Regions from separate parts of the Pedobacter sp. WC2423 genome, predicted to be linked through region 1. Evidence: riboswitches for the same ligand, from Rfam matches in the RefSeq annotation. Region 1 holds a riboswitch; the other holds the start of a gene.
The links. Region 1 has a riboswitch for thiamine pyrophosphate ahead of thiS (sulfur carrier protein ThiS). Riboswitches for the same ligand answer to the same signal wherever they lie in the genome.
Positions count from the first base shown of each region.

Region 2: it holds a riboswitch for thiamine pyrophosphate, as region 1 does, so the genes downstream of both, AB3G38_RS17485 (TonB-dependent receptor) here and thiS (sulfur carrier protein ThiS) in region 1, are expected to answer to the same signal.

Region 1 covers NZ_CP162005.1:5,222,925-5,231,462, reverse strand. The annotation lists gene thiC (phosphomethylpyrimidine synthase ThiC) at 1-971, opposite strand, end outside; gene thiS (sulfur carrier protein ThiS) at 1,013-1,216, opposite strand; TPP riboswitch at 1,277-1,364, opposite strand; gene AB3G38_RS21875 (FadR/GntR family transcriptional regulator) at 1,608-2,258, shown strand; gene AB3G38_RS21870 (sulfite exporter TauE/SafE family protein) at 2,283-3,116, shown strand; gene AB3G38_RS21865 (DUF1634 domain-containing protein) at 3,122-3,520, shown strand; gene AB3G38_RS21860 (MFS transporter) at 3,573-4,787, opposite strand; gene AB3G38_RS21855 (LysR substrate-binding domain-containing protein) at 4,944-5,816, shown strand; gene ribB (3,4-dihydroxy-2-butanone-4-phosphate synthase) at 5,893-6,543, opposite strand; gene AB3G38_RS21845 (sensor histidine kinase) at 6,588-7,904, opposite strand; gene AB3G38_RS21840 (heavy metal translocating P-type ATPase) at 8,144-8,538, shown strand, end outside.
Region 2 covers NZ_CP162005.1:4,190,987-4,199,524, forward strand. The annotation lists gene pyrH (UMP kinase) at 1-468, shown strand, start outside; gene frr (ribosome recycling factor) at 509-1,072, shown strand; gene AB3G38_RS17470 (ABC transporter ATP-binding protein) at 1,168-2,907, shown strand; gene AB3G38_RS17475 (MFS transporter) at 2,911-4,185, opposite strand; gene AB3G38_RS17480 (thiamine phosphate synthase) at 4,277-4,909, opposite strand; gene AB3G38_RS17485 (TonB-dependent receptor) at 4,947-7,397, opposite strand; TPP riboswitch at 7,454-7,601, opposite strand; gene AB3G38_RS17490 (hypothetical protein) at 7,652-7,804, opposite strand; gene AB3G38_RS17495 (AAA family ATPase) at 7,814-8,335, opposite strand; gene pnuC (nicotinamide riboside transporter PnuC) at 8,328-8,538, opposite strand, start outside.

The DNA of each region.
Region 1 (8,538 bases):
TAATCAACTCCTTGCTCAGCCTGCTCAATTAATGTATCTCTAAACAGTTCCCAGGTCAGGTCTTCTGCTTTACCGTTTACTTTTTCAAGCGCCTGATAAATTGGAACTGTACCGATTGGAACTGGTGAATTCCGGATAATCCACTCTCTTGTTTCATGGATATTCTTACCAGTTGATAAATCCATAATGGTATCCGCACCCCAGCGGCATGCCCACACCGCTTTTTCAACTTCTTCCTCAATACTGGAAGTCACTGCCGAATTACCAATGTTTGCATTAATCTTAACCAGGAAATTCCGGCCGATAATCATGGGTTCAGATTCAGGGTGGTTGATATTCGATGGAATAACGGCTCTTCCACAAGCTACTTCCTGACGTACAAATTCTGGTGTAATAAATCCCTTAGGTGTATTGGCACCGAAGCTATTTCCTGCATGCTGATGGCTCATCGCTTCAGCCTGCTCCCCTTTTTCGTTATTCCAAAGTTCTATTCTTTGATTTTCTCTGATTGCGATATATTCCATTTCGGGAGTAATGATCCCTTTTCTGGCATAGTGCATCTGAGATACATTCTGTCCAGCTTTTGCACGGTATGGCTGATGCTGAAAAGAGAAACGCAATTGATCTAGTGAAGGATCTGCCAATCGCTGTGCACCATAAGCAGAGGTAATCTGATCCAGTTTTTCTACATCACCTCTATCGGTCACCCAACGTTCCCGGATTCGCGGCAAGCCCGCTTTAACATCAATATGCGCATTCGGATCTGTATAAGGCCCGCTGGTATCATAAACTGTTACGGACGGATTTTTCTCTGTCAGGCCAAAACCATTATGTATTTTGGTTTCGCTAAGGCTGATTTCACGCATGGCCACTTCAATAGCATGAAGCTCGCCTTTTACAAAAACTTTACGGGAAGCCGGGAAGGGCTCCCTGCTGATGACCTGGCCATCTGGAATTTTTTCTACTTTCATCGTTATGTGATTTTGTTAGGTTGCAAACAGAAATTAATGGATTATCCTCCTTGAGTTGCTTTGATGAGCATGACCTGATCTCCGGGTTGAAGATGGTATACAGACCAGTCAGATTTAGAGACGACTGACTGATTAACAGCCACCGCAATACCGCTTCCTGAAACCTGCAAAACTGCAGTTAAAAGTTGTATTACAGAACATGAACCTGCAATAGAATAAGTTTGATGATTTACAGTAATTTCCATTCTTTTCATTTTTAATAACGATAGGAATGACCTGTATAAGGAATGAAAAACCAGCAACATAGTTGTGGCCTTACTTTTCCCTTCGGCAGTACTAACTGCATCAGGTTCAAAGGGTATATCTCAGCACAAGGCACCCCTAAAGTTTTTTGTAAACCTATAACATTTTTAATAAGAAAAGAAATTTATTAAAAAATCCTCTTCAAAAAGCATAACTTCTCTTGTCACTTTTACATTACAAACATCAGATGTATGATGCGATTACATACCTTTGAAACATCAGATGTTTAATTCACGAAAGCGATAGGGTTAAAATACTTATTAAACCCCAGGATCAATAATTATTTTAACCCTCAAAGGCTCCATCTGACAAGAAAGATAATAGCTAACACAGATGAAAAGAATCAATTTATCAGACAAAGTAATCGCTGCCCTCAAAAGCGATATCACCTCTGGCAAACTAAAAAAAGGCACAAAAATCCCATCAGAACCTGAACTGATGGAACGTTATGAAGTTGGCCGTTCTACGATCAGGGAAGCGATAAAAACCCTTGCGATCTCCGGCATCCTTAAAGTACAGCAAGGTTCAGGTACTTTTGTCGCCTCAAAAATAAAAGAGGAAACTCTTGCGCAGCGTCTGCGCCGGGCAGACTTTGAAGAAATTAATACCGTTCGTTCCTTACTCGAAAAAGAAATTGTAAAACTTGCCTGTCTGAACAGAACTGAAGAAGATCTGGCTGCGATGCAAAATCATCTTTTGCAACGAAAAAAAGCTATCGATACCGATCAGCAGCAAAAATGCACAGACGCAGATATAGCATTCCACGTCAGCATTGCGAAAGCTTCAAAAAACAAAGTATTAATTGACCTGTATCAGAACTTCACCTCAGTAATCCGCGATTTTTTCACTAAACGCAAAGAGCAAAATATGGTCTACTTTTCCAGGAGCCAGGTATGGCATGAAGAACTGGCAACTGCGATTGTGAACAGGGATCAGGCCGCGGCAGAACAGCTCATCAAAACTTTACTAGATAACAATTACTAAAAACTATCATTAATCATACAACTCATGACAATTTTAACCTTTACCCTGATCCTGTTATTGGGGGCTTATCTTGCAGGACTTGCTGGTTCACTAACTGGTTTAGGCGGCGGGGTGGTAATTATACCCTTGCTGACCCTATTTTTTCATGTTGATATCCGCTACGCAATCGGTGCAGCACTCGTCGCTTCGATCGCCACCTCTTCCGGCTCTGCAAGTGCCTATGTGAAAGAAGGTATTACCAATATCCGCCTCGGGATGTTCCTGGAGATTGCAACGACTGCAGGCGCAGTAATGGGAGCCATTCTGGCGATTTATACTCCTGTTAACATTGTAGCGATACTATTTGGTGTTACTTTGATTTTTTCTGCGGCAATGACCTTAAGAAAGAAACATGAAGGTGCATTGGCAGAAGGGAGTAAACTTTCCTACCTGCTCAAATTAAATAGCAGTTATCCTGCAAAAGAGGGTATAGTAGACTATAAACTAAAAAACATAGGTGGCGGATTCTCTATTATGACCCTTGCCGGGATGCTTTCAGGATTATTAGGAATAGGATCTGGTGCTTTAAAAGTACTAGCGATGGACAGTGCCATGCGTGTTCCTTTCCGGGTAAGTACGACCACCAGTAATTTCATGGTTGGGGTAACTGCGGCTGCAAGCGCAGTGGTGTATCTGCAAAGAGGCTACATCGACCCTGGCATTGCCTTTCCAGTAATTATCGGTGTACTTGCGGGTGCTTTTACAGGTTCAAAGCTACTGATGAAGATCGACGTCAAATGGTTGAAGATCATCTTCAGTTTTGCGATTACCGCTATCGCCCTCAACATGATTTACAATGGTTTTAATCATAAATTCTAGGAAACATGACTAACAGTAAAGAAACTAAAAAAGTAACTGACTACGATATGCAACAGCTGATCGGTCAGGTTTTAAGATATGGTGTATTCATCTCAGGAGCGGTTGCCATCATCGGCGGAACCTGGTATCTATTCCAGCAAGGCTCGGGTCTTCCTGACTACGGCACATTTCATGGAGAAGGCGAAGGTTATACCAGCCTGACAGGGATCATTAAAGGATTAGGCGAAGGAAGTGCAAAAGAAATCATCCAGTTAGGTGTGGTTATTCTGATTGCGACCCCGATTATAAGAATTGTATTTTCACTGGTCGCCTTTGCACTGGAAAAAGATAAGCTATATGTATTAATCACGCTGATTGTGTTGTCAATTATCCTGTTCAGCACATTCGGGGGATTGAGTATTTAAGCGGGTGAGTATTCAAACCTGATGCGCGTATCGTTCTGATACGCGCATTAGATTATATAGTTTTAACTGCTGCCTGTCTGCTTTTATAATAGGCAAAGATACCGGTAGCAGTTATTCCTATTAACCCTTCGATTAATACTGCCGGTCTTGGGCCAATCAAATGAGCAACCCAGCCAATCAATAAACTACCCACAGGAATCAGTCCCTGGTAAGCCATTACGTAATAGCTGATTGCACGTCCCCGCATTTCTGGAACTGCATGTGTTTGAATATAAGTATTAATAGCTGAGGATTGCGCCATCATACCCACTCCGGATATTCCCATAAATAATAAGGCAACAGGCAATTGTGGTGCAAAAGCAAGGAATAATAAACTACCTCCCAATACAGCTCCTGCAATAGTTGTTAATTTAATCAGGGTACTGCTATCTTTTAAATTGGCCAGATAAATGGCACTGATAATTGAACCCAGCCCCGCTGCACTTTCAAACCAGCTGAAAGTTTTAGCATCTCCATCGAAAATATCTTTAGCAAAGATTGGCATCAGTGTGTTGAAAGGGATTACAAAAAGACTGCTGACCCCGATCATCATGAGCATGCTGCTCAGTTCTTTATCTCCTGTTACATACCTGAAACCTTCTTCCAGTTCCACCCAAATGCTTTTAGTTGATTTAGTAATCATCTGCACTGGTAAACGCATCATGAATAAACAGATCAGTACCGGAATATAGCTTAAGAAATTCCCCAGAAAACAAATGTCTGTACCAAAGGTACTCAGGATAATCCCTGCAACTGCAGGGCCTGCAATACGTGCAAAATTGGCCATGGAAGAGTTCAATGCAATCGCATTAGGCAAATCATTTTTATCATTTACCATCTCTACCATCAGTGACTGTCTGCAGGTTACATCAAAAGCATTGACAATCCCCTGCACCAGGCTCAATCCGATAATAAAAAGAATATTATTATATCCAAAATAGATAATGGCCGCCAGTGCTCCTGCCTGGATCATAGAGACCACCTGTGTAATCACCAGAATATGGTACCGGTTATGCCTGTCGACCAGACTACCTGCATAAGGTGATAAAATCAACGAAGGAATCAAACTTACAAAACCTACTACCCCTAGTAAAACTGCCGATCCCGTGAGCTGATAAACCAGCCAGCTGACCGCCGTCTTTTGCATCCATGTGCCTATAAGGGATATTGATTGTCCATAAAAGAAGAGTTTGAAATTACGTGATTTTAACGACCGGAAAACATTCATGATATTATTTTACAATTTTGAAGAGCCTCTCTGTATTTACTGTGATAATTCTCTCAGGAGCAGCTTCATCAGAAAGACCGATACAAATTTCGGCATAAACTATCTATTTATAAAATTGATAGTTTTAATGATATTGATTAGTTTTAACGATCGATTATGGAAATCAGACAACTTAACTATTTTATTAAAGCCGCAGAACTCCTGCACTTTACAGAGGCAGCGGCAGCCTGCTTCGTTACTCAATCCACTTTGTCTCAGCAAATCAAACAACTTGAGGAAGACCTGGGTATGCTGCTGTTTGACCGGATGGGCAAACAGGTAAAGCTAACAGAAGCCGGTAACGTATTTCTGACACATGCCCATCAAATCATGCTGGATATTAAGAAATCCCGGCAGGCCATCTTTGAACTCGCCAATATGGTGAACGGAGAACTGAAAATCGGGGTAACCTATGCCTTCAGCTCCCTGCTATTACCTGCCCTCACCCCTTTCTCCGAAAAATACCCTGGTATCATGATCCACATTGAATACGGAACAGCTGGTGAACTGGAAAATAAACTTAAAATGGCAGATCTCGATATCATCCTGGCCTTCCATGAGCAGCGCGACAGCAGTGGCTTTGAAATGCAGCCTGTATTCTCTTCCAAAATTGTCATGGGTATCTCCAAAGAAAACCCTTTGGCAAAACTGCCTAAAATCTCTTTAAAAGAACTCGGAAAACTAGACCTGATTCTTCCCAGCAAAGGCTTTAGTTCCCGGGATTTATTTGATGAAATCTTTAGAAAAAACAATATTATACCCAATACAAGAATCGAAATGAACGATGTGCATTCTCTGCTATCTATGGTTGAATCCGGGAACTGGGCAACGATTATTAATGAAAAGGCAATCAGTACATGGGAAAATATTGCTGCTGTACCGATTTCAGATAAAAAACTTTACAAACAAGCTTTCATCCTCTGGCAAAAAGGGGTATACCGTAAAAAATCAGCCATGTTATTTGTGGAAGAATTTATGAAAGTAGTGTAATCAAAGGAGTAGGCAAAGACAAGATCGCCTGAACATAGCATACTCCTTTTTTTACGTTCCAGGAACGCGCAGAAAATTATTTCAGCAGCGATAAACGGTACTGAAAAATATCTTCGATAGAAACTACAGTAGACTTATACTTATCCGCAAAAACAGAAATCTCAGCCAGCCTTGCCATCGTACCATCCTCATTAGTCAGTTCACAAAGAACCGCTACAGGTCTGAATCCCGCCAGCACCACTAAATCAATGCTTCCTTCAGTATGACCACGTCTGCCGAAAACCCCATCCTCATTCGCCCTTAAAGGGAAAACATGACCAGGTCTGGAAAGATCCCCCGGCTTGGCCTGATCAGCAATAGCCGTTCTGATTGTCTGTAAACGATCCGCTGCAGAAACCCCGGTAGTTACCCCCTCTTTAGCCTCAATAGATACCGTAAACGGTGTATGATACTTACTCGTATTCACCTGTACCATAGGCTGCAACTCTAAAGCATCAACTTGAGCAGGCTTCAAACAAAGACAAATAATACCACTGCACTCCCTGATCATTAAAGCCATATCTGATACCGTCATAGACTCCGCAGGAAAAATCAGGTCACCTTCATTCTCTCTGCTCTCATCATCTACAACCAGTACCCCTTTACCCTTTTTCAGGCAGTCCAGCGCATTTTCAACTCTTTCCTTAAACCCTTTTCCGAAACGGGACAGCTCGTAATGATCTTCCATATATTATAATTTTTTTGACCGTGCAAAGGTGAATAATTAAACTTTCAATTCAAATGCAAAGCAAACAAATCGTTCTGCGAAGAAATCTGCAGACTCACAAAAAAAGTAGTTCCTACATTCAACGTACTCTCTACCCAGATTCTCCCCTCCTGTAACTCAATAAACTCCTTACACAAAACTAATCCTAACCCGACACCCTTCTCCTGGTTCGTCCCGTAAGTACTTTGTGAATTCAACGAAAAAATACGGTCAAAATCAATCTTATCAATTCCGATTCCCGTATCCTGTATCTTAATCCAGCACTCTTTACCATGCACCTCAGAAGAAATCGTAATTTGTCCGCCCGGCGGCGTAAATTTAATTGCATTATTCAGCAAATTGCGCACAATCAGCTCCAGCATATCATTATCCGCAATCACATGCAAATTCGGCAGAAGCTTATTGTTCAAAATCAAGCCCTTCTCCTCCGCCAAACTTGTCTGTAAAAGTAACGTTGTTTCCAGCGCCCACTCCAGGTTCAGTACAAGCAATTTCACACTCGCCCCCTCCATCTGCGTTTTACTCCACGAAAGTAAATTAATTAACATCTGCCCCGTATACTTCGTTTCCCTCAGCAAACTCAAATTTATATTTCGTTTCTCCTCTTCTTCAATCTCAAACTCCATAGAAATCTCCAGGAAACTCTGGATAGAATTCAGCGGCGACCTGAGATCATGCGCCAGGATAGAGAACAACTTATTTTTCGACTGATTAGCAATCTCCAGCTGTTCAGCCCGTTTTTCTGCCAGTAACCTCTCCCGGTTATAACTCTTGATAATACTCGTCAGAATGAAATAAATGATAATTAAAGTAAAGAAATATACATAACCAAAATCCAGATGTCTGCTCTGATTATCCTCGTAATTAACAGGTACCGACTCCGGATATCGATATTGAAAAAAAATAAGGCTAACCGCCACCATAATATTGACAGTCATCCATGCAAAGCGCTGGCCTTTAGGAACAATACTGATCACTAAAAAGAAGAAAAGCAAGTAAATTATTAGCCCCGGACCATTAATGCCGGAGTTCTTCAGAAAAAAAACAATAAACAGCAAGTTACCAAGGACACAAAAAATGGTGACTGCAAGATTAAGCTTGTACCTGAATTTTGATAAATAGTAAACCAAGCCAACAAAGAACACAGCAGGCACCAGCAAGATTGATAAAGTGTATAAACCTATCAGATAATTAAAAATGATGCTGCAAATAAAAAGCAGACCAGTAAAAATGCAGGCAGTATGAAATATGATTGCTTCCAGCGTATGGGTCTCAGGACTCCCCATAAGTTGTGACCATAACTGCATTTTATCTGTTTTCATCAATAGTAAAATTGTTTCTCGGTTGTGATGAAGCTATCATTTACTCAATTCATGATATATTCTGCTGCAAATTACAGTCTCTCCTATAATAAGAGTCTGGGGTGAGCAATAGTTTTTAATTTCACGAAATAAAATATAAAGTTATGGAAATAAAAGTGACATGCGTCACTTTTTAAGGTTTCTGCAATCATTTTACTATTGAGATTATGACCCCATTTTTGGAGGAAAGAATTTTCAGTATGAAAGAAACAAATACCTTAACCGTGGAAACGCATTGTTTTCACTGTGGTGATCAACTTCCAGAAAAGCCGTACGCAGCAGATGATAAGCAATTTTGCTGCCTGGGCTGTAAAGGCGTTTATCAAATTCTTTCTAACCACAATCTTTCCAGCTATTATCTCTATAATGACGTACCTGGGAGCCCTCAGAAGCAGAAAACCTTACATTTCGACTATTTAGATGAACCCGGAATTGCTGCTGAACTGGTAGATTATACCGATGCAAAAGTTACTGTAATTACATTTTTTATTCCGGTAATCCATTGCAGTTCCTGCATCTGGCTGCTCGAACATTTACATAAAATCAATCCTGCGATTGCACAGTCACGCGTAGATTTTCTAAAAAAGCAAGTCGG
Region 2 (8,538 bases), 1.0 Mb from region 1:
AACAGTATGGCTTTACAGGATGCACTGGAAAAAGTAGGACTTAAAACAAGATTACTTACCGCCATTAAAATGGAGCAGATCTGTGAACCATTTATTCGCAGAAGAGCAGTAAGACACCTTGAAAAAGGCCGCGTTGTTATTTTTGGTGCGGGTACTGGAAATCCTTACTTCACAACAGATTCAGCTGCGGCACTACGCGCAATTGAAATTAAAGCAGACGTTGTACTGAAAGGTACACGTGTAGATGGTATTTATACTGCTGATCCTGAAAAAGATCCGACAGCAACACGTTATACTGAAATTTCTTTCAAGGAAGTTTATTCGAAAGGACTAAACGTGATGGATATGACCGCCTTTACACTTTGCGAAGAAAATGAGCTTCCTATTATCGTTTTCGATATGAATAAAACAGGAAACTTCATGAAAATTGCACAGGGCGAAGAAATCGGAACACTGGTAAAAGGCTAAATTTAATACAAATATATTTTTTCGATAAAAAGCACAAATTATGAACGACCTCATAAAGAAACAATTACAAGATGCTCAGGCAACAATGGACAAAGCAATTGCGCATTGTGAAACTGAATTGACTAAAATACGTGCGGGTAAGGCTTCAGTAGGTATGCTGGATGGAATTATGGTAGACTATTATGGCAGTGCAACTGGCCTGGCTCAGGTAGCGAGTTTAACTACTCCTGATGCACGTACTATTTTGGTTCAGCCGTGGGAAAAAAACATGTTAGTTCCAATCGAACGCGCAATTATGGAAGCTAACATTGGTATCAATCCGCAAAATGATGGTATTGTTATTCGTCTGGTAGTTCCACCACTAACTGAAGAACGTAGAAAAGACCTGGTTAAAAAGGTTAAAGAAGAAGCAGAACGCGGACGTATCACAGTGCGTAACATCCGTAAAGACGCCAATGAGAAAATTAAAAAGCTGAAAGGTGAAGGAGTTTCTGATGATGAAATCAAGGCAGGTGAAGGTGAAGTACAGAAAATAACGGATATTTATATTGTAAAGGTGGATAAACACGCTGAAGCAAAAGAGAAAGATGTAATGACGGTATAATCCGGATTTGCTCAAATATAATTTAAGAGTAATTAAAAGGGAATATAGCTTTTGCTATATTCCCTTTGTTTATTTTTGCGCTCTATTTTTGCGCCATGAATTTATTAGTACAATATCTTAAAAATTATAAATGGATAGTCTGTCTTGCACTGGTTCTTGCAGCCATTAACATCGGCTTTTCATTACTTGACCCTTATATCACCGGACGTATTGTAGATAGGTTCATTGAGAAAAAGGATGTGTTGAGCCGGGATCAGTTCGTCTGGGGTGTTTTAGGCCTGATTGGCCTGGGCGTCGGCGCAGCAATGGTCTCCCGTATTGCAAAGAATTTCCAGGATTATTTTACCAGCATTATTGTTCAGAAAGTTGGCGCACAGATGTATGCCGATGGCCTTAAACACTCACTGGAATTACCTTACCAGGTTTTTGAAGATCAGCGAAGCGGAGAAACGCTTGGAATTCTTCAGAAAGTAAGGCTGGATAGCGAGAAATTTATTACTTCTTTCATCAGTATTCTATTTGTCAGTTTGATCGGGATGGTTTTTGTCATCGTCTATTCCGTTACTGTAAGTTATAAAGTAACCGTAATTTATTTTCTGGCTATTCCGGTGATTAGCTTTGTCAGCTGGTTTTTAAGCCGTAAAATTAAAGTGATTCAACGTAATATTGTTGCTGAGACTACTGCATTGGCTGGCTCAACAACAGAATCCTTAAGAAATATTGAGCTGGTAAAGAGTTTAGGGCTTGCCAATCAAGAGATAGACCGCCTGAATAAAACTACCTACAAAATTCTGGGTTTGGAACTCAGAAAGGTTAAATACGTAAGAAGTATGAGTTTTGTACAGGGAACCACAGTTAACCTGGTCAGAAGTATTATGGTTGTTGTGCTGTTGATTCTTATTTTTGAAAATACAATCTCAGCAGGTCAGTATTTCTCTTTCCTGTTTTATTCATTTTTCCTTTTTGGACCTTTGCAGGAATTAGGTAATGTCATTCTTTCCTGGAGAGAAGCAGAAGTTTCTCTGGGTAATTTCAAAAAGATACTGAGTACACCAATTGACAAGAAGCCTTTAAATCCTAAAGTGCTGAACAAAATTGAATCATTGGAATTTTCAGCATTAAATTTCAGACACCTTACTGGAAAAACAAATGCGCTGAACGGAATTAATTTTAAAGCCAATGATGGAGAGACTATTGCTTTTGTAGGGCCATCAGGTTCAGGAAAAACGACTTTAGTGAAGCTTTTAGTAGGTCTTTATCAGCCAGAAGTAGGACAAGTATTGTATAATGGTATTTCAAGTAAAGAGATTGATCTGGATCAGCTGAGAGAAAAAATAGGTTTTGTGACTCAGGATACGCAGCTGTTCTCCGGTACGATCAGGGAAAACCTTCAGTTTGTCCGTCCGGGAGCTACAGACGAAGAATGTTTGCGCGTGATGGAGCAGGCAGCTTGTCAGACGCTTTTAGCACGGGCAGACAAAGGACTGGATACGGTGATCGGAGAAGGTGGAGTGAAAGTATCCGGCGGTGAAAAACAAAGGCTCTCTATTGCCAGGGCTTTATTGCGCAGACCAGATATCCTGGTATTTGATGAGGCTACTTCCTCTTTAGATTCCCTGACCGAAGAAGAGATCACTGCTACGATCAGAGAAGTTTCAGAATTTACGAATCATATCACGATACTGATTGCACACCGGTTATCAACAATCCGTCATGCAGACCGGATTTATGTACTTGAAAAGGGTCATATCATCGAACAGGGCAAACATGCAGACCTCTTAGAAGAGAAAGGACTGTATTATGCTATGTGGAGACAGCAGGTAGGAGAAAGATAAAGCTTAAACTGTTTCTTCGTGAATATCCTGTAAGGTGAGGCCAAGCAGACTTTTAGTTTTGGTATAAGTGATACCTGCGATGATTATAGTCATGCAGCCACCAAACACCACTGCCGGAACAGTTCTCATTAACTTTGCAGTAAGCCCGGATTCAAAAGCACCGATTTCGTTAGAAGAACCAATAAACATACTATTTACAGCTGATACCCGGCCACGCATACGGTCGGGTGTCAGTAATTGCATGATTGTAGACCGGATCAGGACGCTGACGCTATCAAATGCGCCTTCCATGAACAGGAACACTAAAGTCAGATAGAAGTTCTTAGAAAGGCCGTAACAGATAATACTTGTGCCGAAGCCAACTACAGCTACCAGCAGGTTCCTCCAGGGTTTGTTCATCGGGGAGACCCTGGTCATGACCAGCATGGTCAGTACTGCGCCTGCCGAAGCTGCTGCGCGCATAAAACCGAGTCCTTCAGAACCTACCTTTAAAATGTCATTCGCAAAAACAGGTAATAAAGCAACTGCGCCCCCAAAAAATACGGAGAACAAATCAAGGCTCATTGCACCAAGCATCATTTTACTCTTGAATACGAACTGTACGCCTTCTGTCAGGCTTTTCATAATACTTTCTTTAGGAATATATTTTGGCGGATGTGATTTCAGGAAAAATACACAGACTAAAGCGATCAGTATAAAAGCGATGATTACTGTATAAGTAACCGTGATTCCGTAAAAGCCGTAAACCAGTCCTCCAACAGCAGGCCCCAAAATGGATGCGGCCATATAAGAAGAACTGTTCCAGGTACTGGAATTGGGATAAAGTTCTCTGGGAATGGTTATGGCCATTAAAGAAGAAGTAGCCGGGCTAAAGAACCCTCTGGCTATACCTATTCCGAATACCATGCAATACATAATAGGGATGATATAACTTTCCGGAACATATGGATGCATTTGAGGGGAGGTTGCAATCAGCATGATCAGTGAGCAGATAAAAACGCCCAGAAATATTTTCAGTAACAGCCCTCTTTTTTCAGATTTGTCTGCAATATATCCTCCATAGAGTGCAATCCCGATAGCGGGGAGTGCTTCACAAAGACCAACCAGCCCTAAAGCAAGCGGATCTTTCGTTAAGTGATAAATGTGGAAGCCGATAATTACAGCTTGCATCTGATAGGCAAACGTAAAAAAGAAACGCATACCAAGAAAAGATCTGAATTCCCTGTAGCGCAGGGCGGCGTAAGGATCTTGTTTATCTACAATTGTGGGACTGTCCAAAGGAAAATGATTTGAAACAAATGTATAGTATAAGCAAGTCTTTTTGAAATGTAATGTCAAATATGACAAAGCCATATTTGACATTAATAAATTATTTTACAAGATCATAGAAATCCTGATAAGCATGCTTCATGTTTTCTGCCTGGTTGATGGCAGAAGAAGCTGCAATTCCAAAGATGCCTGTTTCCAGTAAAGCTTCTACATCAGTTAATTTTACACCACCGACAGCTAATACCGGAAGATCAATTTCTTTTTCTTTTAAAGCTGAAGCAATTTTTGCATAACCTTCCAGGCCTAACCATGGAGCATTATTCGGCTTCGTATCCGTATGGCTGAACGGACCACAGCCTGCATAATCGGCGCCTTCTCTGGCTAACCTGAGTAATCCTTCTAAGGTATTGGAAGAACCGCCAATAGTAATGTCTTCTCCTAACTGCTCACGCAATGCACTGAAATCGGCATCCATGTCTTCGATATGAAAACCCTGTATATCTGCTTTTCTGTTCAAATGAATGTGATTGGTTACAATCAGTGTTGCGCCCCAGTCATCACAAATTTCTGCGATGGCATGAATATCCTTTAAAAGAGCTTCGTCATCCTTAGTCAAACAACGGTATTGAACCCACTTGGCGCCTGCTTCACAAGCAATTTGTGCCTGTTCAATATGCGTTAAGGCATCAATATCATGTGTGATAAACTGAAGCTTTTCGATGAATTTTTTCATGAGTTTATATCTTATTAAAATTTTCTAAAGTTAAATCTTAAAACTTAACATTTAAGGATAATAATAAGTTGGTTCCTGCCTGCGGGAAATAGAAATTCTCTGTTACACGGTTACCACCACTATAAGATCCATAGGTATATCCATTACTCTCATACTTTTTATCCAGAATGTTGTTAACCAGTAAACCGATGTTCATATTTTTCACCCCTTTAAAGCTGAAATCATAACCTAAACGGACATTGTTTACCCAGTACCCATTCAACTTTCTGCCTTCATTCTGTGTATTGTCCATATACTGTTTGCTCACGTACTTGCTTTGTAAAGCTACAGCGAAACTGGTAAACGGTTTATAAACCAGCTCCCCGAATAATACCGCATCCGGTGAAAAAGAAATAGTAGTATTCGTGTAATTGTAGGTATCCTCTTTTTTCGTATCATAATTATAAATGAACTCAGAGAAGTCTTTAATTTTATTTCTGCTCCATGCAGCATTGGCATTCATCAGAAAATGACGGCTTAAAGTATAGGATCCATCAAATTCAACTCCAATTCTGGAACTGTTAGGAACATTCTGACGGATCGGAGCACCCACATCACTTAGCTTTCCGGTAACTACCAGCTGATCTTTGTAGAACATGCCATATACGTTTACGCCCGCACTGTATTGTGCATCTTTGATCCGGTATCCGGCTTCTGCATTATACAACCTTTCAGGATGTGGAAGAGTACCCACATTTGCATTCACATAATCATCGCGGTTACCCTCCTTGTTGGCAATACTTAAAGAAGCATAGAGATTGCTTTTTGGATTTAAAAAGTAAGATGCACCAAGTTTAGGATTGAAGAAGTTCAGCTTATCATGGATATTTAAAGGCAATAAATCATTGTCATTACCTGTGATATCGTAATTCAATCTTCTGTATTGCAGGTCTGCAAATAAGTTCAGTTTTTCAACTGGGCTGTAAGAAACCTTCGCAAAAATATTGAAATCATTTTTATTTCCGTCTCCATCATAATAATGATCAGAGTTATTCAGGTTCGAAGAGGTTTGTGACCAGTTGATTTGCCCGTAATGTTGCCCGCGGTATTGGTTATAAGCACCACCTACTGTGAAATTGAGTTGAGAAGACGCTTTGTAATTGAAACTGTAAGTTGCGCCGTAAAAATTATTGTTTAACCAGCGTCTGCGGACAAGATCCGTTATCAATACTGGTGCGCCGTTAATAATCGGGTTCTCTAAGCCATAATCGGCAAATTTTTGTTTTGCTTTAAACTCTTCATAATAGCCTCTTCCATAAGTGTAATGTAAGGCCCCATTAAAAGAGAACCTGTCATTAAACTGTTTCGCATACAATACCTGGTAATGATCCTGCCAGTAGTTATCATTTTGATCTTTGTATAAGAATGAATTGTACTTCCTGTTATCTGCAGTTAATAAGTTTGTCGCATCAGCTCCGGTTATCTCATTTCTTGCGATATAATCATTGATCCCCTGCACATCACCTCTTAACTTCGATTCGGGAACACCATTCCAGGACTGGTAAGTTTTCTCTGAACCAGAAAAGACATTGATCCGTAACAGATCAGTTTTGCCATGATAGGCGCCAGACAGGAAATAAGATTTTAATAAGGATGCGCCACGGTCTACAAAACCATCAGATTGTATCCGGGACAAACGGCCATCAAAACTGAATTTATTATCAATCAATCCTGTTCCGATTTTCACTGTGTTTTTTAAAGTGTTGAAAGAACCATAGGTACTGTTAACTTCTGCATAAGGTTCTAAACCTGGTGCAGAGGTCTGTATGTTCAGGCTTCCGCCAAAGGCACCTGCACCATTTGTAGAAGTTCCCACGCCACGCTGAATCTGAATACTCTCTACTGAGGAAGCAAAATCAGGCATATTTACCCAGAATGAACCTTGACTTTCCGCATCATTTAAAGGAATTCCGTTAACTGTAACGTTGACCCTTGTCGCATCACTCCCCCTGATCCGGATACCTGTGTAACCTACTCCGGTTCCTGCATCAGAAGTAACCACCACACCTGGCGTATTGTTGATGATGAAAGGTAAATCCTGTCCGAAATTATTGGCTTCAATATCAGATTTGCTGACATTCTTATAAGTCGTACCTGACTTTTCTGTAGCCCTTGTCGCCATGACAATAACTTCATCTGCAAGATATGCTGAAGGCTCCAGGGTGAAATCGATATGCTGATCTCCATTGACTTCAATAGTTTTGTGCTGTGTTTCATAACCAACAAAACTTACGGTCAGCACATACTTACCCGCTTTAACATTTTTAAGCTCATATGCTCCCTGAGCATTGCTGCTGGAACCAATATTAGTGTTTTTTAAGCTGACACTTGCTCCTGGTAAACTGGTCTGTTTTGTTTTTTCGGAAACTGATCCCGAAATTGTGAATTGCGCGCTGGCAAATACTGGTAAAAGGAACACAGCTATAACTGCGATCAATAATGTTTTCAATTTGCTACTGTTTTTTTAGTAAAACCTGTTGTACATAGGGCTAATACAACATAATTAAACTCCATAACTCCAATCCCTCCGCCGGCATTACCCGGATCAGGTGCATATTTGAATCGCGTGAAATCAATTAAGCGCTCAAATAATGGGTATGATCTCAGCCTGTCTTTGTGTTTTTTACAAAACAAGGCACCCCTTTTGATATCGGCAAATGTATAAAATATTTTAGATATAGCAATTTAACAACACATGTACCGCTATTCTATATCTTCTTTCTCGCTTTGTGCATTCGTATATCCTTGTGAATATTTGATACTTCCCCAGGCGGTTAACATCGTAATGATATCTTCATCTTTAATCGGGCCGGTTAGCTGACTTTTACAATAGTCTAAAAATTCTGTTTCGTTCATTTCGTATGCTTATTTTGTTTCCAAAAATTTATCTATTGCTGTAATCGCATTTTGTAATCTGTCTTCAATGCCGCTAATCACAACATAGTCTGCACCAAGGTTTTTCAATTCTTTATGCCATATCGCCATAAAATGTTCGCGCATATGCGGAAAATCGCGCTGCGGATCTTCCTGCCATGGCAAATCAATATTCAGCAGTAAGTAATGATCATAGGTTCTCAATGGCAGCGCATCCAGTACAAGCTGAGGAGTCTCACCCAGCATCTCATCGCTCCATATTTTAACCGTTAAAAATGTGGTGTCACAGAAAATCAGCTCCTGTTCTGCAATAGCCAGGATCGATTCTTCAAGTGCCTGTTGTCCATGAAACATATTAACTTCATCCTGCATGGTACAAGGAGCTGTTAATGCCGCACAATAATACCTTGCAAACTCAGGTACCCAAAGCGTATGGTAATGTTTGGCCAGTAATTTTGTGAGTGTTGACTTTCCTGTACTTTCAGGGCCAACGATAGCTATTTTTTTAGTCATGACTTTTCAATGTAATTTCTGTTTCCACTGTTGATTTTTTCCATTCCTGGTAACCCACCCAGGCGATATAAACATATAAAGCATACATAATTGCAGTAGCATAAAGGTCTTTTGAAATATAAATGCCCACGTAAATGATATCAACAAAAATCCAGATCAGCCAGTTTTGCAATACTTTTCTGGCGAGGAATATTTGAGCGACC